DNA from 4 places in the Haloleucobacter albus genome. Region 1 is predicted to be linked to each of the others. Evidence: predicted binding sites of a transcription regulator. Region 1 holds the regulator's gene; each other region holds the start of a gene.
The links. Region 1 encodes LexA, which represses DNA repair genes until DNA is damaged. Its sites were predicted from a motif close to TGTTCNNNNTGTGTTCNG; they were not measured.

Region 1 (6,107 bases):
ATGCGTCAGGAAGATGTGGCTTCTGCGACATCCCAGCTTCTGGCCGCCTGATCTTTCTCACCACTCTGGCAGAAATATGCTGCCTTAAGCTTCCTCTTTTCATTCGGTCTTCAATCCATGGTCGAGCTGACACATCTTGATGCGCAGGGTGCGGCACATATGGTGGATGTCTCTGAGAAGGCAGTCACCTCCCGCGAAGCCGTAGCTGAAGGGTGCGTGATTATGGCACCGGAGACATTGGCCCTTATTCGCAGTGGGAATGCCAAAAAGGGCGATGTGTTGGGGGTGGCGCGCATTGCGGGCATCATGGGAGCCAAGCGCACACATGAGCTTATCCCGCTTTGCCATCCCCTCATGCTCTCCAGAATTGACCTGGATTTAACGGAAGATGACAGCCTGCCAGGGCTTGTGGTGACAGCATGCGTCAAGACTTCAGGTCAGACCGGCGTGGAAATGGAAGCCCTTACGGCTGTTTCCATTGCCTGCCTGACCATCTACGACATGGCCAAGGCTGCCGACCGGGCCATGAGAATCGAAGGCATTCGGTTACTCGAAAAAACCGGCGGCAAAAGCGGCGATTGGCAGGCAGAACGCCCCTGAACCCATCTCCAACAATAAGGGAGGCTTCACCGTGGCATTGATGAGCGTCGAGGACGCCCTGAAGCTGATCCTGTCTTCCGCTCGGCTCTTGGAAGCCGAGCAAGTACCCGTTGGTTTGGCTGCGGGGCGTGTTCTGGCCGAAGACCTTCCTGCGCGCCGTTCGCAACCCCCTGCGGACATGTCTGCCATGGATGGCTATGCAGTCCGTGCGGAAGACGTCTCTCTTTCCCCCGTGGATTTGCAGATTATTGGCGAATCTGCTGCCGGGCGCCCTTTTGAAGGTATTCTGAAGACTGGAGAAGCTGTCCGCATTTTCACCGGAGGCGTCATGCCTGCCGGGGCGGACAGTGTCGTCATTCAGGAAGATACCCATCGGATTGATCGTTGCGTCACAATCAATAGCTTTCGCCAAAGCGGCCAGAATGTGCGCAAGATGGGGGCTGACTTTCAAGCCGGCATGCCGGGTTTAAGGGCCGGACGCAGATTGACCGCGCGGGATATCATGCTCGCCGCAGCGATGGACCATGCCACGGTCCCGGTCACGCGACGCCCCCGGGTCGCCCTGTTGCAGACAGGTGATGAATTGGTTTTGCCCGGAAAAGGGCGCGGCTCAGATGCCGAAATTGTTGTATCCAATGCTTTCGGCTTGGCCGCGCTCGCACATAAACTCGGGGCGGATGTCACCGATCTCGGCATCGTGCCTGATGATATGGAGCAGATTCGAGCGGCCGTTTCTCACGGTACAGGGGGAGGTTTCGATCTTTTCATCTCTTCCGGCGGCGCATCTGTTGGAGAGCATGATCTTGTCGCCCCGGCCATGCGTGCGGAAGGCGTGGAACTGCATCTGCACAAACTGGCTTTGAAACCCGGAAAGCCCCTGATGTTTGGTAGCCGCGGCCAAGTCTTGTGCCTGGGTTTGCCCGGCAACCCGGTCTCCTCTCATGTCTGCTCCATCTTGTTCATGGCGCCACTTCTGAGGGCCATGCAGGGCGAAGAGACAACAGGACCAGAAACCACTGTTGCCCGCCTTGCCGTAGACATGCCGCCCAATGGCCCGCGCCGCGATTTCATGCGTGCCACTTTCAGGGCCGATGCGGATGGCGCCCTCCAGGTCACACCGGCCAGCACGCAAGACAGCGCCATGCTAAGCCTTCTGGCCACATCAAACTGTCTTCTGGTGCGACCGCCCCATGCTTGCGCGGCACAGGCTGGTGATAGCTGCGAGATTCTCCCTTTCAGCGATTAGGTGCCTTTAACCCCATCTTCACCCTTGCGAAACAAATCTGGAACAGATAAGTCTTGTTCCCGATTTGTTTCGCTAACTCATGGCTGGAGATTCATATGATCAGCATATGTTCATGCTCCAGCCACTAGAGCGGGGGCCGAAGATGCTGACACGCAAGCAGTATGAATTGCTGCGCTTCATACATGAACGCGTGACGGAAACAGGTGTGCCACCTTCTTTTGATGAAATGAAGGATGCGCTGGATCTGCGCTCCAAATCCGGCATTCACCGTCTCATTACGGCTTTGGAAGAGAGAGGTTTCATTCGCCGCCTGCCCAACCGTGCGCGCGCACTTGAGGTTGTTCGGCTGCCGGAAACTGTGACGCCGAGCCTCGCAGGGCGCTCGCCGGCACGCGGCTTCTCCCCTTCTGTCATTGAGGGCAATCTTGGCCGTGTCCGCCCACCATCAGAGAATGCTGAAGAGGCATCTCCTGAAGGCGTTGCCGTGCCGCTTATGGGGCGGATTGCTGCCGGCACCCCAATTTCTGCAATCCAGAACCGTAGCAACACCCTCCATGTCCCGCCTGAAATGCTGGGCTCTGGTGAGCATTATGCTCTGGAAGTGCGCGGTGACAGCATGATTGAGGCTGGCATTCTGGATGGAGATACGGTTCTGATCCGCAAATGCCAGACGGCGGATACCGGAGATATTATCGTCGCACTGATTGATGATGAGGAAGCGACTCTGAAGCGTTTGCGCAAGAAAGGGGCCTCAATTGCTCTTGAGGCTGCAAATCCGGCTTATGAAACCCGTATCTTCGGACCAGACCGCGTACAGATACAAGGACGACTTGTCGGCTTGATGCGACGTTATTGATGATGAGCCCCCTCATCATTTCTATGGCACCCAAAGCTCTGCACTTAAAATATCCACTTCACTTTCCACGAAGGGAAGAACAGTGGTGGGTGGCAATGCATGGTAGGGTTGCCATGGGCGGCTTTGTGACATGGAACGACTGGCCCGCTCACGCCACCCTGTCTCAGCATCATGATACAGAGCGAGTGTACCTGTCTGTTCCAGATTCTGCGCAGTGATAACCCGCGCAGGGCAATCCCCTGGAGGCATGTGCTCCGTCACCACAATAGAGGCGAGCAGGCAGTCGGCTTCCAAGCTGACTGGATTGTGTGAAACAGCCAATACACCTCTATCTTTTAGTGTGGCGACGCAACCAAGGTGATCGCAAGAAAATGACGAGGCCAGTGCCGGATCATCAAGAGCGCGTCTGTCACCCTCACGGTTCAGCCATTGCTCTGCAAACATGCGAGCGCGCGGCGCATTCAGAATGGAAAGTTTTCCATCTTCTCCTCGCACCGCAATCGTGTGTGTATTCGGGGCAATCAGGATGTCCGGGTGCTCTGGTGAGGTTGTAGCAAATACAGCTACACACAAAAACGGCAAAGCACACAACTTCAGCAGCCCCTGAGGTATTGAGAGCAGCAGAAGAGCCAGTGTTATCAGCAACAAATTGGCTGTATTGATCCATGTAACAGGGATATCTGCTCCCGGCAAATTCGCGCACCACTCAGAAACGGCAATCATAACTTCGATGCCAAACCCCATGACGGGCCAGGCGATAGAATCCCAGCCAAAAGGAATGAGCAGCACGCCAATCAATCCGAAGGGCATGACCAACAGAGAAACAGCGGGCATCGCAGCCAGATTGGAGAGCAGACCATAAGTCGATGCGCGCTGAAAATGGAAGGCCCCATAAGGAGCTGTCGCCACCCCTGCAAGAATGGATGTGATTGCAAGGCCGCCCATAAAGGCCAGCATGAACCAGATGATCTGCGCCCCCCACCCTTCCGGGCGAGGATATGAGAGATAGGGACGCAGCCACTGATAACCGGCCACCAAGGCTAAAGTGGCTGAAAAGGACATTTGCGTGCCGGGTTCAAGCAAGGCTTCCGGCGTCAGCACCAATACACAGAAAAAGGCAACCGCAACGGTTCGTAATGTCAGCGCCTGTCGTCCAGCGATCACGCCGATCAAGACAAGCCCCGTCATGATGAAGGACCGCTGTGCCGGCACCTCATTTCCCGACAATGCCAGGTAGAAGGCCCCACCCGCAAGCGCCACGAGTGCCGCAACGGACTTGATCGGCCAGCCTAATGCCAGACTTGGGAACAACGCCAAACCGCCTCGTACCAGAGCAAACAATGTGCCGGCGACCATGGCCATGTGCAGGCCTGAGATGGAAAGTATATGTGTGAGACCTGATATTCTCATGCTTTCCTCAATCTGCGGAGGAATAGCGGCCCTGTCCCCGGTTACAAGCGCCACAGCAATTGCGGCAGGCGTTCCGTTCAAGCTTCCCTGAATCCGATCAGCCAGAGCAATCCGAACAGATTGAATAGCGGCGGCCACGTGCACAGAAAAAGGCGCACGCTCAGCGGAACCCCCGCTCATGATGACCGGAGAGCCCAACCCATAGCCGATACCCCCAATCCCATCGAACCAAAGTCCTCGGCCAAAATCTTGGGCACCTGGCATGGCAGGCTGCAAAGGAGGCATGAGCCGCACGAGCTGTTCAATATGAGCGCCGACAGGAGGGGCTACGCCCTTGCGCAAAGTCAGGCGCACACGTTCGGGCACCTTATGCAAACCTGGTACTGTGCGGGATGTGAGGCGCAGTACGATGCGATCACTCTTTGTGCGCCTCTCCAATTTTTCGACAAAACCTTGCAGGCGCAAGGGGAAATCTGGAGGCTGGGACATGGCGTAGTGGCTTACCCAGGCGGTCCGGCTTGTCGCCAGCGCAAAGCCGGATGCCACACAGGAGCAGAGCAGCAAAATGGCAAAAGCAACAGGATTTCTGCGTGCAAAAAATGAGGCCAGCCCCAGTCCCCCAGCCAACAAGCAGACTGCCGCCAGAGAAGGCTCATGCGCAGCGCCAAAGTAGAGCAGAATGCCAAGCGCCAGAAAAACAGGGAGCCAGAGAATGAGACGCCCGGAATCCACCTCTGAGCGCAGATCCAGATGGATTCGCTCAACCAATATTTTGATAATATTTGCTATTTTCTGATGCAGCACGTTATGGCCAGAATGGCGAGCAGCCTTTTCGCACTCCTGTTTCACGGAAGCAGAAGTCAAGAGCAAACCCAATAAAGCCATACATCAGGGCTCACGCCCTTCTGTGCACCCCTCATTTCATATGCCCCTACTGCTCCCACCTGCCCGCCTTCCGGTTTCTTGTGCCTGCTGCCTATGCTACACGGGCGCACATGATGTGCCAGTCGCGTTTGCGCCACGTTTCAAACCGAATGGCACACTTCGCCTAATTGCCCTTTCCGCCTCGCGCAAGCCAGGCTTCGTTTGAGTTCTCCATGTCTGAGATCATCACCCGCTTTGCCCCCTCCCCCACAGGCTTCCTTCACATTGGCGGCGCTCGCACGGCCCTTTTCAACTGGCTTTATGCCAAGGCCAAAGGCGGGCGAATGCTGCTCCGTATTGAAGATACGGATCGCCAGCGTTCCACCAAGGAAGCTATCGACGCCATTCTGGAAGGGTTGAGCTGGCTCGGCATCGATTGGGATGGTGACCCGATCTACCAGTTTGCGCGTGCAGACCGGCACCGCGCCGTGGTGGAAGATATGCTGGCGAGAGGTGTGGCCTATCGCTGCTACGCCTCACCGGAAGAGCTGGAGGAGATGCGTGATCTGGCCCGCAAGGAAGGCCGTCCGCCGCGCTATGATGGCCGCTGGCGCGACCGCGACCCTTCCGAGGCCCCCAAGGATCGCAACCCTGTCATCCGTCTGAAGACGCCGCGTGAGGGCGAGACGGTGATTGAAGATATGGTGCAGGGGAATGTCACTATTCCCAACAAGGATCTGGACGATCTGATTCTGCTGCGCTCTGATGGAACGCCAACTTACATGCTCGCTGTCGTGGTTGATGACCATGATATGGGGGTGACGCATATCATTCGCGGCGACGATCACCTCACCAATGCGGCCCGGCAAATTCAAATCTACAAGGCGATGGAATGGAATGTGCCCAATATGGCGCATATTCCGCTGATTCACGGGCCGGATGGCGCAAAGCTCTCCAAGCGTCACGGGGCCTTGGGTGTCGATGCCTATCGGGATATGGGGTACCTGCCAGCGGCGCTTCGCAATTATCTCGTGCGTCTGGGCTGGAGCCATGGCGATCAGGAAGTCTTTTCAACGGAAGAGATGGTTTCCTATTTCGATCTCGACAAGGTGGGGCGCTCTGCGGCCCGTT
Region 2 (6,107 bases), on a different contig from region 1:
AAATGGTGGAGAAGGCATGGGCCTTCGCTTCTCGGCCCTCTTATATGAAGATTCGAAGAAATTCTCGCCTGTGCTCTTTTGGTGCAGGCTCTATCCCCGCTCTTGTATCGGGCGCCACTGCACCAGGCCAAGGGATTCGTGGCCTGGCCGGCATTTGGTGGCCGTGAGCCAAAGGCCGGGCAGGGTTTGAGGCAGAAACTACTGGGAGGCCGGAGAGGTCGCCTTCTTCCGTCGCCCTCGAGGTTTCGGGCGAGGCGCTTCTTCGGCCGCTTCGATTTCAGGCTGGGCAGGAACTGCGGGCACGGGGCGGCGTGCCAGCACCTCAGCCAGATGGTGGCCGGTATGCGAGCGCGGATTTGCGGCCACCTCTTCCGGCGTGCCTGTGGCGACAATCTCACCGCCGCCATCGCCGCCTTCAGGGCCCAGATCGATCACCCAATCTGCTGTCTTGATGACATCGAGATTATGTTCGATCACCACCACCGTGTTGCCCTGTTCCACCAGTTCGTGGAGCACTTCAAGCAGCTTCTTCACATCATGGAAGTGCAGGCCCGTGGTCGGCTCATCCAGAATATAGAGGGTGCGCCCGGTGGCGCGGCGGGAGAGTTCCTTGGAGAGCTTGACGCGCTGGGCCTCGCCACCGGAAAGCGTGGTGGCCTGCTGGCCCACCTTGACATAATCCAGCCCGACCCGACGCAGCGTCTCCAGCTTTTCGCGCACGGAAGGTACAGCCTTGAAGAAGCTGGCACCTTCCTCCACCGTCATGTCGAGTACATCGGCGATGGACTTGTTCTTGAATGTGACTTCCAGCGTTTCGCGATTATAGCGTTTGCCCTTGCAGACATCGCAGGTGACATACACATCCGGCAGGAAGTGCATCTCGATCTTTATGACGCCATCACCCTGGCAGGCCTCACAGCGTCCCCCCTTCACATTGAAGGAGAAGCGCCCCGGCCCATAGCCGCGCGCCTTGGCCTCCGGCAGGCCGGCGAACCATTCACGGATGGGCGTGAAGGCACCCGTATATGTCGCGGGATTGGAGCGGGGTGTGCGCCCGATGGGGGACTGGTCGATATCAATGACCTTGTCGAGGTGTTCCAGTCCCTCAAGTTTGTCGTGGGGGGCGGGGGCATCATTCGCCCCGTTCAGGCGGCGGGCCACGGCCTTGTAAATGGTATCCAGCAGCAGGGTGGATTTGCCGCCGCCGGAAACGCCGGTAATGGCGGTGAACAGGCCCAGCGGAATTTCGGCGGTGACATTCTTGAGGTTGTTGCCGCGCGCGCCCACCAGCTTCAGCATGCGTCGCTCATCCGGCTTGCGTCGTGCCGGTACGCCGACGGAAAGTTCCCCGGTGAGATAGCGCCCCGTCAGCGAGGCAGGGTTGGCCAGAATATCCTTCGGCGTACCCTGCGCGACGATACGTCCGCCGTGGATTCCGGCGCCGGGGCCGACATCCACCACATAATCTGCGGCGAGAATTGCATCCTCGTCATGCTCGACCACAATGACCGTATTGCCGAGATCTCGCAGATGCTTCAGTGTTTCCAGCAGGCGTGTATTGTCGCGCTGATGCAGGCCGATGGAGGGCTCGTCCAGCACATAGAGCACGCCCGTCAGACCGGAGCCGATTTGTGAGGCGAGGCGGATGCGTTGGCTTTCGCCACCGGAAAGTGTGCCGGAGGCGCGCGCCAGTGTCAGATATTCCAGCCCCACATCCAGCAGAAAGACCAGTCGCTCGCGGATCTCCTTGAGAATGCGGGTCGCAATCTCGTTATGCTTGTCGCTCAGATGCTGGGGAAGATCCTCGAACCAGCGGGCGGCATTTCTGACGGAGAGCGCACCTGCTTCCCCAATATGGAAACCGTTGATCTTGACGGCGAGCGCCTCCGGCTTCAGGCGGAACCCGCCGCAAGCCTTGCAGGGCACGGTGGAGAAATATTTAGAGATTTCCTCCCGCGCCCAATCGCTCTCCGTTTCCCTCCAGCGCCGGTCAAGATTGCGCACGACGCCTTCAAAGGTCTTCTCGGTTTCATAGGCGCGCGCGCCGTCGTGATAGGCAAAGAGGATCTTCTCTTTGCCCGAGCCATAAAGCAACACGTCACGCGCCTGTTCCGGCAGGTCGCACCAGGGCACATTCAGTTTGAAATCATAATGCTTCGCCAGCGCATCCAGCGTTTGCCCGTAATAGGGTGAGGTGGATTTCGCCCAGGGTGCAATCGCGCCCTGTCGCAAGGTGCGCATCCTGTCCGGCACAACAAGATCTGGATCTATGGTCTGTTCCACGCCCAGCCCGTCACAGGCCGGGCAGGCACCGAACGGATTATTGAAGGAGAACAGGCGCGGTTCGATCTCCGCAATGGTGAAGCCGGAAACCGGGCAGGCGAATTTCTCTGAAAAGACAAGGCGACGCGGAGCGCCCTTTTCATCTGTTTCATTGGCAAACTCGGTGACGGCAATGCCATCAGCCAGCGCCAGAGCTGTTTCAAAGCTGTCCGCGAGGCGTTGGGTCAGGTCCGGCCGTACAACGATGCGGTCTACCACCACATCAATGTCATGCTTGAATTTTTTGTCCAGCGCCGGGGCGTCGGCAATTTCATGGAAAGCTCCGTCAATCTTGACGCGCTGGAAGCCTTTTTTCATCCATTCGGCCAGTTCCTTGCGATACTCGCCCTTGCGGCCACGCACCACGGGGGCCAGCAGATACAGGCGGGTGCCCTCTGGCAGGGCCAGAACCCGATCCACCATCTGGGATACGGTCTGGCTTTCAATTGGCAGGCCGGTTGCGGGTGAATAGGGCACACCTACACGGGCCCAGAGCAGGCGCATGTAATCGTAGATTTCCGTCACCGTACCGACGGTGGAGCGCGGGTTCTTGGAAGTGGTCTTCTGCTCAATGGAGATGGCCGGGGAGAGGCCGTCAATCTGGTCTACATCCGGCTTCTGCATCATTTCCAGAAACTGGCGGGCATAGGCCGAAAGGCTTTCGACATAACGTCTCTGACCTTCGGCATAGATGGTGTCGAAGGCGAGAGAGCTTTTGCCTGAGCCGGAAAGGCCGGTAAACACCACCAGGCTGTCGCGCGGAACCTCAAGATCCACATTCTTCAGATTGTGCTCGCGCGCGCCACGAATGGAGAGGGTGCGCGCATCTCGCTTGCTGGAGGATGCGGGCAGGGGCAAATTCCGTGAGGGCGTATCGTGATCCGGCATGAAAATCTCAATGGCGGCCGCATGAACCGGGGCAGGCTGGCCTGTCCGACGCGCGTGAAAAGATGCTGAAGAGCGGCTGCTGCCACTTCACTCTAATGAGGGAGGGGTTGTGAAAATTTCAAGGGGCGGGGCTGCATGTCGGGGTGGAAAGCATGGTGAGAGACTCAACTGGCGTGGGCGAGTATGGCGAGAACATATGGCGAACTTCAGCCTTGTGCGAGTCAAAAAACCATGCTTTTGATGATGCGCGCCGCTTGCATGATGCTGTTGCTCCAATTAGAACGAAATGGAAACATATAGTCGGGGCTGGAGGGGTGTCGCCTTGTGCGCAGGCTTTGCGGTGGATAACGCGCTTTGCCTCTCGCGTGCTGTGGTGGGCCCGCTAGGGTGCTGACCCGCTTGAAACCGAAAAATGAATGGAGGCCCGCCCATGGCCGGCAGCGTCAATAAGGTGATCCTGATCGGCAATCTGGGTCGTGACCCGGAGGTTCGCAGTTTTCAGAATGGTGGGCGTGTGTGCAATCTCAGTGTCGCCACGTCTGAAAGCTGGAAGGATAAGGCCACCGGGGAGTGGCGTGACCGCACGGAATGGCATCGTGTGGTGGTCTTCAATGAAAACATGATTGGTCGGGCCGAGCGGTCTTTGCGCAAGGGTTCCAAGGTTTATATCGAAGGACAGCTCGAAACCCGCAAGTTCGAGCGTGATGGCCGGGAGCAATATACGACCGAGGTTGTGCTGCGCCCTTATCGTGGCGAATTGACCCTGCTGGATAGCCGTGGTGGCGGTGAAGGCGGCGGTGATGATTATGGCGGGGGCTCCGATTTCGGCTCTTCCGGCTCGATGGGCGGGGGCTTCTCTGAAGGTGGTTCTGGTGGCGGATATGGCGGCGGCGGCCGTCGTGGTGGCGGAAGTTCGGGTGGCAGCTCTGGCGGCGGTCGCCCGGTGAATGATCTGGACGATGAAATTCCGTTCTGATTGCGAAAGGCACAGGGCGATGGTTCGCTCTGTGCGCCGTTCTTGCACCCGTCTTGCGGCTCACATGGCTTTGTGCGCATGAATCGGCTAATAGATCGCAACTTCGATATTAGGTGAGTGCTGACTCTTGGCTGAATCCGAGATGCCGGGTTCCGGCGGCAATCCGTCTTTTGATATCCGGCCTGTTTCCATTACGGAGGAGCTGTCACGCTCCTACCTCGATTATGCCATGAGCGTGATCGTCGCGCGCGCCCTGCCGGATGTGCGTGATGGTCTCAAGCCGGTGCATCGCCGCATCCTGTTCTCCATGCACGAGAATGGGTATGAGTGGAACAAGTCCTATCGCAAGTCGGCCCGCGTGGTCGGTGATGTGATTGGTAAATATCACCCCCATGGCGATCAGTCGGTTTATGATGCCTTGGTGCGCATGGCGCAGACATTCGCCATGCGCGTACCGCTGGTGGATGGTCAGGGCAATTTCGGTTCGGTGGATGGCGATCAGGCTGCGGCCATGCGCTATACCGAGGTGCGCCTTGAGAAAGTGACCAATGCCCTGCTCGACGATCTCGATAAGGAGACCGTCGATTTTCAGGACAACTACGATAATTCTGAACGGGAGCCATCCGTTCTTCCCGCCAAGGTGCCGAACCTTCTGGTAAATGGCGCTGGCGGCATTGCCGTGGGTATGGCGACAAATATTCCGCCGCATAATCTCGGCGAGGTGGTGGATGCAACCGTAGCGCTGCTGGATGATCCGACCTTGGAGCCGGAAGCGCTGCTGGATCATCTCCCCGGCCCGGATTTTCCCACCGGCGGCCTCATTCTGGGGCGCACCGGCATTCGGCAGGCCTACATGACCGGCCGGGGCTCCGTCCTCATGCGGGCCCGTGTGGCCATCGAAAATATCCGCAAGGATCGTGAAGCCCTGATCGTCACCGAAATTCCCTATCAGGTGAATAAGGCGACGATGATCGAGAAAATTGCCGAGCTGGTGCGGGATAAACGCATTGAGGGCATTTCTGAGATCCGCGACGAGAGCGATCGCGATGGCATGCGGGTGGTGATCGAAATCAAGCGCGACGCTCAGGCAGATGTCGTGCTGAACAATCTTTACCGCCAGACTCTGCTGCAAACCTCATTCGGCGTGAATATGGTTGCCCTCTCCGGGGGCAAGCCTGGTCTCCTCAATCTGCATGATGTGCTGACGGCCTTCATCGCCTTCCGTGAGGAAGTGGTCAGCCGGCGGACGAAATATCTGCTGCGCAAGGCGCGCGACAGGGCGCACGTGTTGGTGGGGCTGGCCATCGCAGTGGCCAATATTGATGAGGTGATCCACCTCATCCGCACGGCGCCGGATCCAGCTAGCGCCCGCGAGGCTTTGATGTCACGCGATTGGCCGGCGCGGGACATGGCTCCGCTGATCGCATTGATTGCTGATCCGCGACATATGTTGCGCGAAGATGGCACCTATCGCCTGTCTCTGGAGCAGGCGCGCGCCATTCTGGAACTGCGCCTCCAGCGCCTGACAGCTCTTGGCCGTGATGAAATCGCCGATGAGCTGGAAAAGCTGGCCGTTGAGATTGCTGATTATCTTGACATTCTGGCCAGCCGTCCGCGTATGCGCGGCATTATCCGCGATGAGCTTCTGTCCATTCGTGATGAGTTTGGCTCCCCGCGTCGTACGGAAATTGTCGAAGGCTTCGGCGATCTGGATGACGAGGATTTGATCCAGCGTGAGGAAATGGTGGTGACCGTTTCTCACGCTGGTTATGTCAAGCGTGTGCCCTTATCCACGTATCGGGCGCAACGGCGCGGCGGCAAGGGGCGCTCGGCCATGCAGACGCGCGACGAGGATTTCGTCACGAGGCTGTTCGTGGCTTCCACCCATGCGCCGGTTCTGTTCTTTTCCTCCAAGGGGCAG
Region 3 (6,107 bases), on a different contig from region 1:
AAGGATATTATCGGTCTCGTGCGCGGCTGAGGCAGCACGGGCCTTCATGACAGGAAAAGCCGCCGGGCGATGTCCGGCGGCTTTTTTAATGCGGGATGGGAGGAGGAGAGAGAAGCTCGGCCCCCGGAACGAAAACGGCCGGCCCCCGAAAGGGCCGGCCGCAAAATGTGCAGAGGCGTTCAGCCTGAAGACGCGATCTCAGTGACCGAAGGCCTTCACGATGTCCTCGGTCACCTTCTTGGCGTCGCCAAAGAGCATCATTGTGTTGTCCTTGAAGAACAGCTCGTTCTCCACGCCGGCATAACCGGCCGACATGCCGCGCTTGATGAAGAGCACGGTCTTCGCCTTCTCCACATCGAGGATCGGCATGCCGAAGATGGGAGACTGCGGGTCGGTCTTGGCCGCCGGGTTGGTCACGTCATTGGCGCCGATGACGAAGGCGACATCCGCCTGAGCGAACTCGGAGTTGATGTCCTCCAGCTCGAACACTTCATCATAAGGCACCTGCGCTTCGGCCAGCAGCACATTCATGTGCCCGGGCATACGGCCGGCGACGGGGTGGATGGCGTATTTCACCTCCACGCCCTCTTCCTTCAGGAAGTCGGACATTTCGCGCAGGGCATGCTGGGCCTGGGCCACCGCCATGCCATAGCCCGGCACGATGATGACCTTGCCGGAATTGCGCATGATATAGGCCGCATCATCTGCCGAACCCTGCTTCACCGGGCGGGCTTCAGCGCTGCCACCCGGACCGGCTGCCGCGGCATCGCCGCCGAAGCCGCCGAGGATGACGGAGATGAAGGAGCGGTTCATACCCTTGCACATGATGTAGGACAGGATCGCACCCGAGGAGCCCACCAGCGCGCCGGTGATGATGAGCGCGGTGTTGCCCAGCGTGAAGCCGATGCCAGCCGCCGCCCAGCCGGAGTAGGAGTTCAGCATCGACACCACGACAGGCATGTCCGCGCCGCCAATGGGGATGATGAGCAGCCCGCCCAGGACCAGCGACAGGATGGTGATGATCCAGAACAGCGCGATGGAACCCGTCATCACGAAGGCGATGATGAGCACGATCAGCAGCAGGGCGAGTCCCGCATTGATCCAGTGGCGCATGGGCAGCATGATCGGCTTGCCGCTCATGTTTCCATTGAGCTTGGCGAAGGCGATGATGGAGCCGGTGAAGGTGATGGCGCCGATGGCCACACCCAGGGACATTTCAACCAGGCTGGCCGGATGCAGGTGGCCCGGATCACCAATACCGAAAGCGCGCGGCGCATAGAGGGCGGCCGCCGCCACCAGCACCGCCGCAAGACCCACCAGAGAGTGGAAGGCTGCAACAAGCTGGGGCATGGCCGTCATGGCGATGCGCTTGGCCACCACGGCACCGATGCCGCCGCCAATGGCGATGCCGGCAATCACCAGCACCCAGCCGATGGCGTCGGATGGGGGTTGCAGGGCCAGCGTGGTGAGAATGGCGATGGCCATACCCACCATGCCGAACAGGTTGCCCTGTCGTGAGGTGGTGGGGTGGGACAGGCCCCGCAGGGCCAGAATGAACAGAATGCCCGAAACGAGATAGAGCAGGGCTGCGAGATTGGCGTTCATGTCCCGCGCCTCACTTCTTCTTCGAGTACATGGCGAGCATGCGGCTGGTCACAAGGAACCCGCCGAAAATGTTCACCGATGCAAGGATGAGGGCGAGAAAGCCGAAAATGCGGGCCCACCAGGCATGGCCGGTGTCCACAATGGTCGGCACGCCGACGGCGAGCAGCGCGCCCACCACGATCACGGAGGAGATGGCGTTGGTCACGCTCATCAGCGGCGTATGCAGGGCGGGCGTCACCGACCACACCACATAGTAACCCACGAACACCGCCAGCACGAAAATCGCGAGACGGAAGACGAAGGGGTCGATCGCGCCGCCGGTGGCGGCATGGGCCGCCGCACCAAGGGCGGAAGCCGCCTGATCGGCATAGGCCTGCGCGGCATCAGCGGCCTGGCGGGCCACCTCGGCCGCCACACGCGCCTGTTCTGCGGCATGTTGCGCCGCGGGATTGGCAGAAGCAGGGGTCATTGAGCAGCTCCCTCAGTCTTCGGAGCGAAATTCGGGTGCACGACAGCGCCGTCACGGGTGAGGAGTGTGGCCTTCACCAGCTCGTCGTCCCATTTGACGGCGAGGGCCTTGGCGTCCTTGTCCACCATGGTTTCGAAGAAGTTGTAGAGATTCTTCGCATAGAGCGGCGAGGCAGAGGCGGCGAGGCGGCCGGGCACATTGAGATGGCCGACAATCTTCACGCCGTTGATATCCACCACTTCACCAGGCAATGCGCCTTCCACATTGCCGCCACGCTCCACCGCGAGATCCACGATGATGGAGCCGGGACGCATGGAGGCCACCATCTCCGCCGTCACCAGGCGCGGCGCGGGCCGGCCGGGAATGAGGGCGGTGGTGATGACGATGTCCTGCTTCTTGATGTGGTCGGCCACCAAAGCGGCCTGCTTGGCCTGATATTCGGCGGACATCGGCTTGGCATAGCCGGTGGCGCTTTCGGCCTGCTTGAACTCTTCATCTTCCACAGCGATGAACTTTGCGCCCAGAGAGGCGACCTGTTCCTTCGCGGCCGGGCGCACGTCCGTCGCGGTGACGATCGCGCCCAGTCTGCGGGCGGTGGCGATGGCCTGAAGGCCGGCAACGCCAGCGCCCATCACGAAGACACGTCCGGCGGGCACGGTGCCGGCGGCGGTCATCATCTGGGGCAAAGCGCGTCCGAACTCTGCGGAGGCGTCGATCACGGCGCGATAGCCGGCAAGATTGGCCTGCGAGGACAGAACGTCCATCACCTGCGCACGGGTGATGCGGGGCATCAGCTCCATGGCGAAGGCGCTGACGCCGACCTTGGCCATGGCTTCCAGCGCGGCTTCATGGCCATGCGGGTCCATGATGGCCAGAACCAGCATGCCGGGCGCATACAACGAAAGTTCGGCTTCCGTTGGACGGCGAACTTTGAGTACCACGTCCGCGCCCGAGAGCGCTTCGCTCGCCGAAGCGGCGATGGTGGCGCCCACAGCGCTGTAATCGGAATCAAGGATGCCGGATTGAACACCTGCGCCAGTCTCTACGGCAATATCGGCGCCAAGGCCGATCAGGCGCTTTACGGTATCCGGAGTTGCGCCGACTCGCGGTTCGCCGAGGTCCGTCTCGGCGGGGACAGCGATTTTCATCTGGGTTGTCTCCAGTGCTCCAGAACCCTTCTGGCGGAGGCTCCTCAGGCAAAGCTGCGGAGCGCCCGGCCCTGAGGGTCAGAGGAGGCAGAACGATTCGTTGTCGGAAAGGGCGGCTCCGGTGCTGCTGCATCCGCGAACGGAAGATACGGCCAGCCGGTGTGTGAAGACCTTGCGGGCCGCGGCAAAACGGCGCGTGCGTTTTCGTGCCAGAGAGGCGCAAACCCGCCCGGCACAGCCTTGTTCAATGATCGCAGTTGCGTTCATTTTCTCCCCCATACGTCATGCCCTCCCTTTTGGGCATAGCTGACCACCCGAAATCTGGCAACAGCAGAGCGGTGCTTTGAGTTTGCACCGCACCCTGTATCATGGGTTGCAATCTATTTGTTCTTGTTTTGTTCGTTTTAGGGTGATAGGCAGGATGGATGATTGCTCATCCTCACTCCGGTCTTTCCCATCCGCCCCCCGGCGGGCCTGCCAGCCCGGCCATGCCCGGTGGCATACCGGAAGAACAGGGGGCTGGGTGTGCGCAAACGCCTTGTGGGGTGGCGGTTTCGCCGGAGCGTCGGCGTGGGCGGGGGGCGGTTTCCAATGTCGCTGGCCGATTTGAGCCCACGACCCATGAGGCTTTTGACGATGGTTGGCAGAGCCTTGAGGATCTGCCGCCCTTCCGAACCGAGGTGGGGGAGGAGCGGGCACGATCCATCATCACCCGCAATACATCCCCGGATGTGGGGTTTGATCGCTCCATCAACCCCTATCGCGGCTGTGAACATGGCTGCATCTATTGTTACGCCCGGCCAAGCCATGCCTGGCAGGGGCTTTCCGCCGGGCTGGATTTCGAGACCCGTCTGTTCATCAAGCCGGATGCGCCGGAGCTGTTGCGGCGGGAGCTTTCCAGCCCGCGCTACAAGCCGAAGGTGATCGCCCTTGGTTCCAACACTGATTGTTACCAGCCGATTGAACGCCAGTATGAGTTGACGCGCCGTATTCTGGAGGTGCTGGCGGAATTCGGGCATCCGGTGGGTCTTGTCACCAAATCCGGCCTGGTGGAGCGTGATATTGATATTCTCGCCCCCATGGCGGAAAAGGGGTTGGTGAAGGTGGCCATCTCCATGACCACGCTGGACCCGAAACTCTCGCGGCTGATGGAGCCGCGCGCCGCCAGTCCGCAGCGTCGGCTTGCGGCCATGCGTCGGCTTTCAGCGGCGGGTATTCGCGTGGTGGTGCTGACGGCACCTTTGATCCCGGCCCTCAACGATATGGAAATCGAGCGCATTCTGGAGGCTGCCAAAGAGGCTGGCGCGCGCGAGGCCGGTTATGTCACGCTGCGCCTGCCGCTGGAGGTGGCGGATCTGTTTCGCGAATGGCTGGTGGCGCATTTTCCAGACAAGGCCCGCCATGTGCTCTCGCTGGTGCGGCAGATGCAGGGCGGGCGCGATTATGACCCCACCTTCGGCAAGCGCATGCGCGGGGAAGGCCCTTATGCCTGGACCATCGGCCGGAGATTCGAGATCGCCGCCCGGCGGCTGGGCTTGCAGGGGCGAGGGTTGAAATTGACCACTGAGCTTTTCCATCGCCCATCTGGCCAGCCGGGGGAACAGTTGTCCCTGTTTGATTGAGAACCTGCCTCAAGCATTCAGAGATCCGGCAAGGTGGGGGGTACCTCCCGGCCCAGTGTGGCGAACTGTTCCAGCAACCATCCCGCGCCGGGGCCGGGTGGGGTATCGCGCCGCCAGATGCCGAAGAAGCGATAGGTGCCGGCAGGCTGATCCGGCATATGCAGGCGGCGCAATGTGCCAGCCACCAGATCCGGCTGCACAAGAGGCAGGGGCATGTTGCCCCAACCGATGCCCTGCCGCAGCAGGGCGTGTTTCGCGCCCAGATCTGCCAGCCGCCATGTGCGCGGGCTGAGCACGGCGAAATCGCGCCCCTCGGTAAAGCGGGAGCGGTCCGTCAGCACCAGTTGCACATGGTCGCGCGCGGCGCCCGGCGCAATAGGGTCCATCCGTGCCAGAGGATGATCCGGTGCGGCCACCGGAGCCATGATGACAGAACCGGCAGCCACTCGTTCAAGCTCATCCACCCCACCCGCCAGCGGGCCCGAAATGCCGATAGCGGCTTGTCCATCCAGCACCATGGCGTTGACTGCGCCCAGCGCCTCCACATGCAGGCGCAACGCCACCGTGGGGCAGGCGCGGGCAAAGCCGCGCAGCACCCGGCCCAGAGTTTCGGCGGGAAGCATCACATCTACGGCGAGGTCCACCTCTGCCTCCATGCCATCCAGCAAACCCTTCACGCGGGCGCGCAGCCCATCCATGCCCTGTGTGATGGCGCGCGCCTCCGCCAGCACCGCGCGGCCAGCCGGGGTGAGGCGCGGCTTGCGGGTGCCTTCACGCTCGAACAGGGTGAGGCCAAGCTGCATCTCCAGATTGGCGATGGCATAGCTGACGGCCGATACAGCCCTGTGCATCTGCCGGGCCGCTCCGGCAAAGCTGCCTGCCTCCACTACGGCCAGAAAGGTGCGCAATTGCTCGAAGGTGGGCGTGCCTGGGGTGGACATAACTTTTCTATTTTCCTGAATAATACAGGTAAAATTATCCATCTATCATTAAAAGCAGGCAAGCCCCATCTTCACGCCAGACAGGACGCACCGGTTCAGGCGCGTCGCACAAGATCAGGAGACGGGTGATGATCGAACTGCGCCCTTTCAGCCGTATCGGCAGCGCACACCATGGCTGGCTGGATGCCAGGCATCATTTCAGCTTCGCCAGTTATTTCGATCCCAACCGCATGCACTGGGGCAATCTGCGGGTGTGGAATGATGACTGGATCGCCCCCCATACCGGCTTTCCACCCCACCCGCATCGCGACATGGAAATTAT
Region 4 (6,107 bases), on a different contig from region 1:
ATGTCACGTCCGGGGATTATGTTAGGCACATGAGCACCTCCGCATCGTCGCATGCCCCCTCCCGGCATTCTGCCTCTTCCACCTCCACAGATGACGGCCAGAACAGCTTTCTGCTGGCTGGCACGCAGGTGAAGGCCCCGGCCCTTTCACCCGGCCTGCATGTGGTGGCCACCCCCATTGGCAATCTGGGAGACATCACCATTCGCGCGCTGGAAACACTGGCCGGCGCGGATGTGATCGCCTGCGAAGACACACGCATGTCGCGCCGCCTGCTGGAACGCTATGGCATTTCCACCCCTCTGGTGCCCTATCACGATCATAATGGAGCCAGCGCCCGCCCGCGCCTGCTGGCGAAGCTGGAGGCCGGGGAGCGCGTGGCGCTGATCTCCGACGCCGGAACGCCGCTGGTGTCGGATCCCGGTTACAAGCTGGTGGTGGAAGCCGCCCGCGCCGGCCACAAGGTACACCCTCTGCCGGGCGCATCGGCCCTGCTGGCAGCTCTAGTGGCCGCTGGCCTGCCAACCGATTGCTTCCTGTTCGATGGGTTTCTGCCCCCCAAGGCCGGGCAGCGACGCAATCGCATCACGGCGCTCGCCAATGTGCCGGCAACGCTGGTGTTTTATGAAAGCGGGCCGCGACTGGCCGAAAGCCTGTCAGATCTGGCGGCGAAGCTGGGCCCCCGCCCCGCCGCTGTCTGCCGTGAACTCACAAAGACCTTCGAGGAGGTTCGGCGCGAGACACTGGATACACTCGCCGCCCATTATGCCGGAGCCGATGCGCCGAAGGGTGAAATCGTGCTGGTGGTCGGCCCGCCACTGGAAGAAGCAGCGGGTGACGCCGATGTGGATGCGGCCCTGACCCGCGCTTTGGCGCAATCTTCCCTCAAGGATGCGGTGGCGGCCGTCACCGCCATGACAGGACGCCCCAAGCGGGATGTTTACGCCCGCGCCCTAGCCCTGACCGAGGGGCGCAAGGCCACCTCCGCCCCGGCAGAGCCCGAGAATGGCTGAAGCCGCCACACCGCCCGGCCAACCCGGAATCTCACCGGATACGCCCGAGGCGCGGCAGGCGCGGAACAGGCGTGCTGCCCGTCGCGCCGCCAATGCCCGCGGTCTGGCCGGAGAAGAGCAGGCCGGCACATTTCTCGCCGCGCAAGGCTTCAGTCTTCTGGCCCGCCGCCTGCGCACACCCGCCGGGGAAATCGACCTGATCGCCCGCAAGGGTGATCTGCTCATCTTCTGCGAGGTGAAGCAGCGCACCAGCGTGGATGCGGCGGCCGCATCCCTCAGCCAACGCCAGCGTGGCCGCATTGTCGCGGCAGCAGAATGTTTCCTCGCCAGCCAGCCGGAACTGTCCGGGCTCGATATGCGCTTTGACGCCATACTGATCGCCCGCAATGGTGCCTTGCGCCACCTGCCCGGTGCATTCGACTGTACGGGCTGAACACCCTACCCCTTTCCATTATTGCCCCGATCCGCCCGGAGAGAGAGATGAAGCTTCAGGTCGCCGTCCAGATGGACCATATCGCCGCCATCAACATTGCCGGCGATTCCTCATTCGCCCTGATGCTGGAAGCACAGGCCCGCGGCCACAGCCTGTTCCACTACACGCCAGACCGCCTCGCCATGCGTGATGGCAAGGTGTTCGCCACGCTGGAACCGCTGGCCGTGAGGGATGAAGCCGGCGCGCATTTCCAGCTCGGCGAAAAGCAGCGCATGGCGCTGGATGAGATGGACGTGGTGCTGATGCGACAAGACCCGCCCTTCGATCTCGCCTATATCACCGCCACCCATCTACTGGAGCGCATCCACCCGAAAACGCTGGTGGTGAATGACCCCGCCCATGTGCGCAATGCCCCGGAAAAGATTTTCGTCACTGAATTTCCAGACCTGATGCCGCCCACGCTGATTACCCGCGATCTGGATGAGATCAAGGCCTTCCGGGCCGAGTTCGGCGATGTGGTGATGAAGCCGCTTTATGGCAATGGCGGCGCGGCGGTGTTCCGGCTCACCGCAGATGACCTCAATTTCGGCTCGCTCTATGACCTGTTCGCCACCACCTTCCGCGAACAATGGGTGGTGCAGCGCTTTTTGCCGGAGGTAAAGCATGGCGACAAACGCATCATTCTGGTGGATGGCGAGGCCGCCGGCGCGGTGAACCGTGTACCCGGCGAGGGCGATTTGCGCTCCAACATGGTGCGCGGCGGGGCGGCCCACCCCACCGACCTCACCGATCGGGAAAAGGAAATCTGCGCCCGCATCGGCCCGGCCCTGCGCGAGATGGGGCAGATTTTCGTCGGGATTGATGTGATTGACGGCTATCTCACAGAGATCAATGTCACCTCTCCCACGGGGCTGCGCGCCATCAAGCGCCTGGGCGGCCCCGATATTGCCGCGCAGATCTGGGATCGTATCGAGGACAAGCGCCGCAGTTGAAACTGCGGTGATTGAAACCGGCGGCGCGGCCCTTTCGAGACCGCGCCGCCGCCCCCATATCTTCCGGGTCTGCCTGCTTTCGCGCCCGTCGTGAGACGGAAGGTGACCCACTGAAGCTGAGGAGCCGCACCGTGAACATTTCTGCGATCCACCCCCGCCGCACCTTCTGCATGGCTCTGGCACTTTCGGCGGCATTGTGCGCGCCGGCGCTGGCCCAGCCCGCCATGGCACCCGCAGAAAAAGCCGCAGGAGAGGTTCAGAACTGGCGCTCCCTGTCCGACATCGCCACCCATCTCGCAGAAAACGGTTTTCGCGTTCTGGAGATCGAAGTGGAGCGTGACCGCTATGAGGCAGAGCTGGTGGATCGCGACGGCAATATTCTGGATGTCCGGGTAAATCCTACCACCGGCGAACTGCTCCGCAGCCGCACCAAGGGCCGCGCCAACCAGCCCGCTGATCCAAAATGGAAAACCGTGGCGCAGATTGCCGGCCAGCTGGAAAAGCAGGGCTATATCGTCCGCAAGGTGGAAACCGAGCAGAATGGTTATGAGGTGGAGCTGACAGACCGCACTGGCCGCCATCTGGACGCGAAGGTAAACCCCGAGACTGGCGACATCACCCGCTCCAAGCCGGACTGATCCCGCATCCCTCTCCCGGCGGGCCGTGAACATGGCGGCCCGCCCTTCCCGTTCCGCATATCTACGGTTCCGAAATGGCCAGCCCTTTCAAGGTTTCCCTCCCTCACCGCCTCGGACAGGCGGAAGCCACCCGGCGCATTCAGACCGGACTTTCCACCGTGCGCGCCCGCTTCGGCAGCTACATCACCATTGCCGAGGAACAGTGGGACGCTTCCCATCTGGATTTCCGCATTATCGCTCTGGGCAAAACCGCAACCGGCACACTGGATGTGACGGAAGACACCATACATCTGAGCATGGAACTGCCCACACTGCTCAACATGCTGGCCCGCAAGGCCGAGCCCATGTTGCGCAAGGAAGGCCAGTTGATGCTGGAGAAAAAATAAGGCCGGCTAGACCGCCCGCAGTTCAAGGCTGAGCGTATCCACGGTGAAGGTGCCATCAGGCTGGATCGCGAAATGGCGCACCACCTCATCACTGGCCGCCTGTTGCAGAGCGCGTATGGCCTCCACATGAAGGGCCGGCGTGCGGATGCGCGCCACCCAGCTTGAAAATTCCAGCGTCAGACGGCGCGGCGTCACCGACTTGATCTGGAAGCTGGCGTTCTGTGCGTGTCTTTCCCATTCCGTACGGCTGTAATCACGGGCATGGGAGGGGTCTCGCAGCAATTCCACGGCTTGCAAGAAAGTGTCTGCCACGGCCATTTCCGGTGCAACTACATCCATGAAAATGGCCGCACCACCGCACCTGAGCACCCGTCTGGCCTCTCGCAGGCCCGCAGCCACATCGCGCCAGTGATGGGCGCTGTAGCGCGAGGCCAGCATGTCGAAGGACTCATCGGCAAAAGGCAGGGCTTCGGCCACACCCTGTTGCGTGGACACATGGCCCAGCCCGCGCCGGAGAGCTTCCGAGGCAACGGCTTGCAGCATCTGCATTGACAGATCATAAGCCACCACGCTCCCCGCATGAGGCGCAGCCGCAAAACTGACATGGCCGCCGCCGCACCCCAGATCCAGAAAACGGACCGGGCGCATCTGCTCCAGAAGAATGCCGAGCGCTTCCAGATCCTCCCCCTTCGCATGCACGGCGCTGGCCACATAGGCTTGCGCCTGCGGGCCGAACTGCCGCTCCACAAGATAGTGCAAAGCCTGGGCGGCAGAGGGAGAATCAGAAGATGCACCACCCATTTCAGCACTCCTCTTGCTGATGCGGCATGAATAGACTTCTTTGGGTGTACGCTCCGCTCTCTGCGGTCGCAACTATTTTGTTCACAATTCGTTCTTGCCTGAACACAACCAATGCGCTACCTGAGGAAACGGTTTCGCAAGAACGGGGTCGGGTGGTGATCCAGCGTATCGCGACGGTGGCGTTTGAAGGGGTGGAGGCGCGCCCCGTGGATGTGCAGGTGCATGTGGCCTCCGGCCTGCCTGCCTTCACCATTGTGGGCCTGCCGGACAAGGCCGTGAGCGAGGCGCGCGAGCGGGTGCGCGCGGCGCTTTCCGCATCAGGTCTGGCGCTGCCCGCCAAACGCATCACCATCAACCTTGCCCCGGCGGATCTGCCGAAGGAAGGCTCTCATTATGATCTGCCCATCGCTTTGGGGCTGATGGCCGCGATTGAGGCCATTCCCGGCGAAACGCTGGGCGGGTTCACCGTTTTGGGAGAGCTGGGGCTGGATGGGTCCATCGCACCCGTCACCGGTGCGTTGCCGGCGGCCATAGGAGCCAATGCGCGCGGCCATGGGCTGATCTGCCCGGCAGGCTGCGGCGCGGAAGCGGCATGGGCGAGCCCGGATATGGACATTCTCGCCCCGGCCACGCTGCTGGAACTGGTCAATCATCTCACGGATCGACAGGCTCTCACGCGCCCCAGCCCACAGACCCACCCCGAAAATGCCGCCCTGCCCGACCTGCGGGATGTGAGAGGGCAGGAAACCGCGAAGCGCGCGCTGGAGGTGGCCGCGGCCGGTGGGCACAATCTGCTCATGGTGGGGCCACCGGGATCAGGCAAATCCATGCTCGCGCAGCGCCTGCCCTCCATTCTGCCACCTCTGTCCCCGGCAGAAATGCTCTCTGTTTCCATGGTCTCCTCGGTAGCCGGGGCTATCCGCGATGGCGCACTGGTAAGCCAGCGCCCCTTCCGCGCACCGCATCATTCCGCCAGCATGGCGGCCATGGTAGGAGGCGGCGCACGTGCCCGGCCGGGCGAAGCCTCGCTGGCCCATTACGGCGTGCTGTTTCTCGATGAATTGCCCGAATTTTCGCCTCAGGTTCTGGATTCGCTGCGCCAACCGCTGGAAACGGGCGAGGTTCTGATCTCGCGCGCCAATCACCGGGTCAGCTATCCGGCGCGGTTTCAGCTTGTTGCGGCCATGAACCCCTGCCGCTGTGGACGAGCGGGCGAGCCCGGCTTCACATGCAAGCGCGGCGCACGCTGCGCAGAGGATTATCAGGCCCGCCTCTCCGGCCCCTTTCTGGATCGCATCGACATTCATCTGGATGTACCGGCCGTCAGCGCGGCCGATCTCGTGCGGCCCGCCCCCTCCGAAGGCTCCAGAGACGTGGCGGCGCGTGTGGCGGCAGCGCGCCATGTGCAGGCAGAGCGCTATGCTGCTCTGGGCCGGCCGGATGTGCGCACCAATGCCGAAGCCTCCGGCCCACTGCTGGAAGAGGCCGCCCGGCTGGAAAACAGTGGGGCCAGTTTACTGCGCGATGCCGCCGACACCATGCAGCTGACAGCGCGCGGCTATCATCGTGTGCTGAAGGTGGCGCGAACTCTGGCGGATCTTTCCGGTGCGGACGGTGTGGGGCGCGTCCATCTCGCCGAAGCCCTAGCCTATCGCCCCGCTGCGGAACGCTCACGCGCGGCAGCCTGAAAAATGCGGCGCAATCTCTCAGGCCCAACAATCGGCCCCACGCCACAACTGGCATGGGGCCACAACAGACAAGATCTTCTGCAACCCCGCATCACGGCGTGGTGATGGAAAGACCTTCCATATAGCTGATCTGCGCCAGATCACCCGGATCCATGGTCT

Region 2: the regulator LexA is predicted to act here: its motif matches at 3,399-3,416, upstream of uvrA (excinuclease ABC subunit UvrA).
Region 3: the regulator LexA is predicted to act here: its motif matches at 3,608-3,625, upstream of ACT6QH_RS05080 (PA0069 family radical SAM protein).
Region 4: the regulator LexA is predicted to act here: its motif matches at 4,339-4,356, upstream of ACT6QH_RS10980 (YifB family Mg chelatase-like AAA ATPase).

What each region holds. Positions count from the first base shown of each region.
Region 1 is NZ_JBQWAS010000020.1:28,837-34,943, reverse strand. Features, by position in the region: gene trpC (indole-3-glycerol phosphate synthase TrpC) at 1-51, shown strand, start outside; gene moaC (cyclic pyranopterin monophosphate synthase MoaC) at 118-600, shown strand; gene ACT6QH_RS04200 (molybdopterin molybdotransferase MoeA) at 641-1,846, shown strand; gene lexA (transcriptional repressor LexA) at 1,989-2,702, shown strand; gene ACT6QH_RS04190 (ComEC/Rec2 family competence protein) at 2,724-4,997, opposite strand; gene gltX (glutamate--tRNA ligase) at 5,210-6,107, shown strand, end outside.
Region 2 is NZ_JBQWAS010000012.1:48,577-54,683, reverse strand. Features, by position in the region: gene uvrA (excinuclease ABC subunit UvrA) at 199-3,210, opposite strand; gene ssb (single-stranded DNA-binding protein) at 3,641-4,186, shown strand; gene gyrA (DNA gyrase subunit A) at 4,329-6,107, shown strand, end outside.
Region 3 is NZ_JBQWAS010000021.1:130,567-136,673, reverse strand. Features, by position in the region: gene trpS (tryptophan--tRNA ligase) at 1-30, shown strand, start outside; gene ACT6QH_RS05095 (NAD(P)(+) transhydrogenase (Re/Si-specific) subunit beta) at 199-1,605, opposite strand; gene ACT6QH_RS05090 (proton-translocating transhydrogenase family protein) at 1,616-2,074, opposite strand; gene ACT6QH_RS05085 (Re/Si-specific NAD(P)(+) transhydrogenase subunit alpha) at 2,071-3,222, opposite strand; gene ACT6QH_RS05080 (PA0069 family radical SAM protein) at 3,648-4,844, shown strand; gene ACT6QH_RS05075 (LysR family transcriptional regulator) at 4,862-5,785, opposite strand; gene ACT6QH_RS05070 (pirin family protein) at 5,914-6,107, shown strand, end outside.
Region 4 is NZ_JBQWAS010000028.1:214,870-220,976, forward strand. Features, by position in the region: gene rsmI (16S rRNA (cytidine(1402)-2'-O)-methyltransferase) at 30-1,010, shown strand; gene ACT6QH_RS10955 (YraN family protein) at 1,003-1,443, shown strand; gene gshB (glutathione synthase) at 1,491-2,435, shown strand; gene ACT6QH_RS10965 (PepSY domain-containing protein) at 2,567-3,073, shown strand; gene ACT6QH_RS10970 (polyhydroxyalkanoic acid system family protein) at 3,148-3,459, shown strand; gene ACT6QH_RS10975 (class I SAM-dependent methyltransferase) at 3,466-4,260, opposite strand; gene ACT6QH_RS10980 (YifB family Mg chelatase-like AAA ATPase) at 4,416-5,948, shown strand; gene ACT6QH_RS10985 (hypothetical protein) at 6,040-6,107, opposite strand, start outside.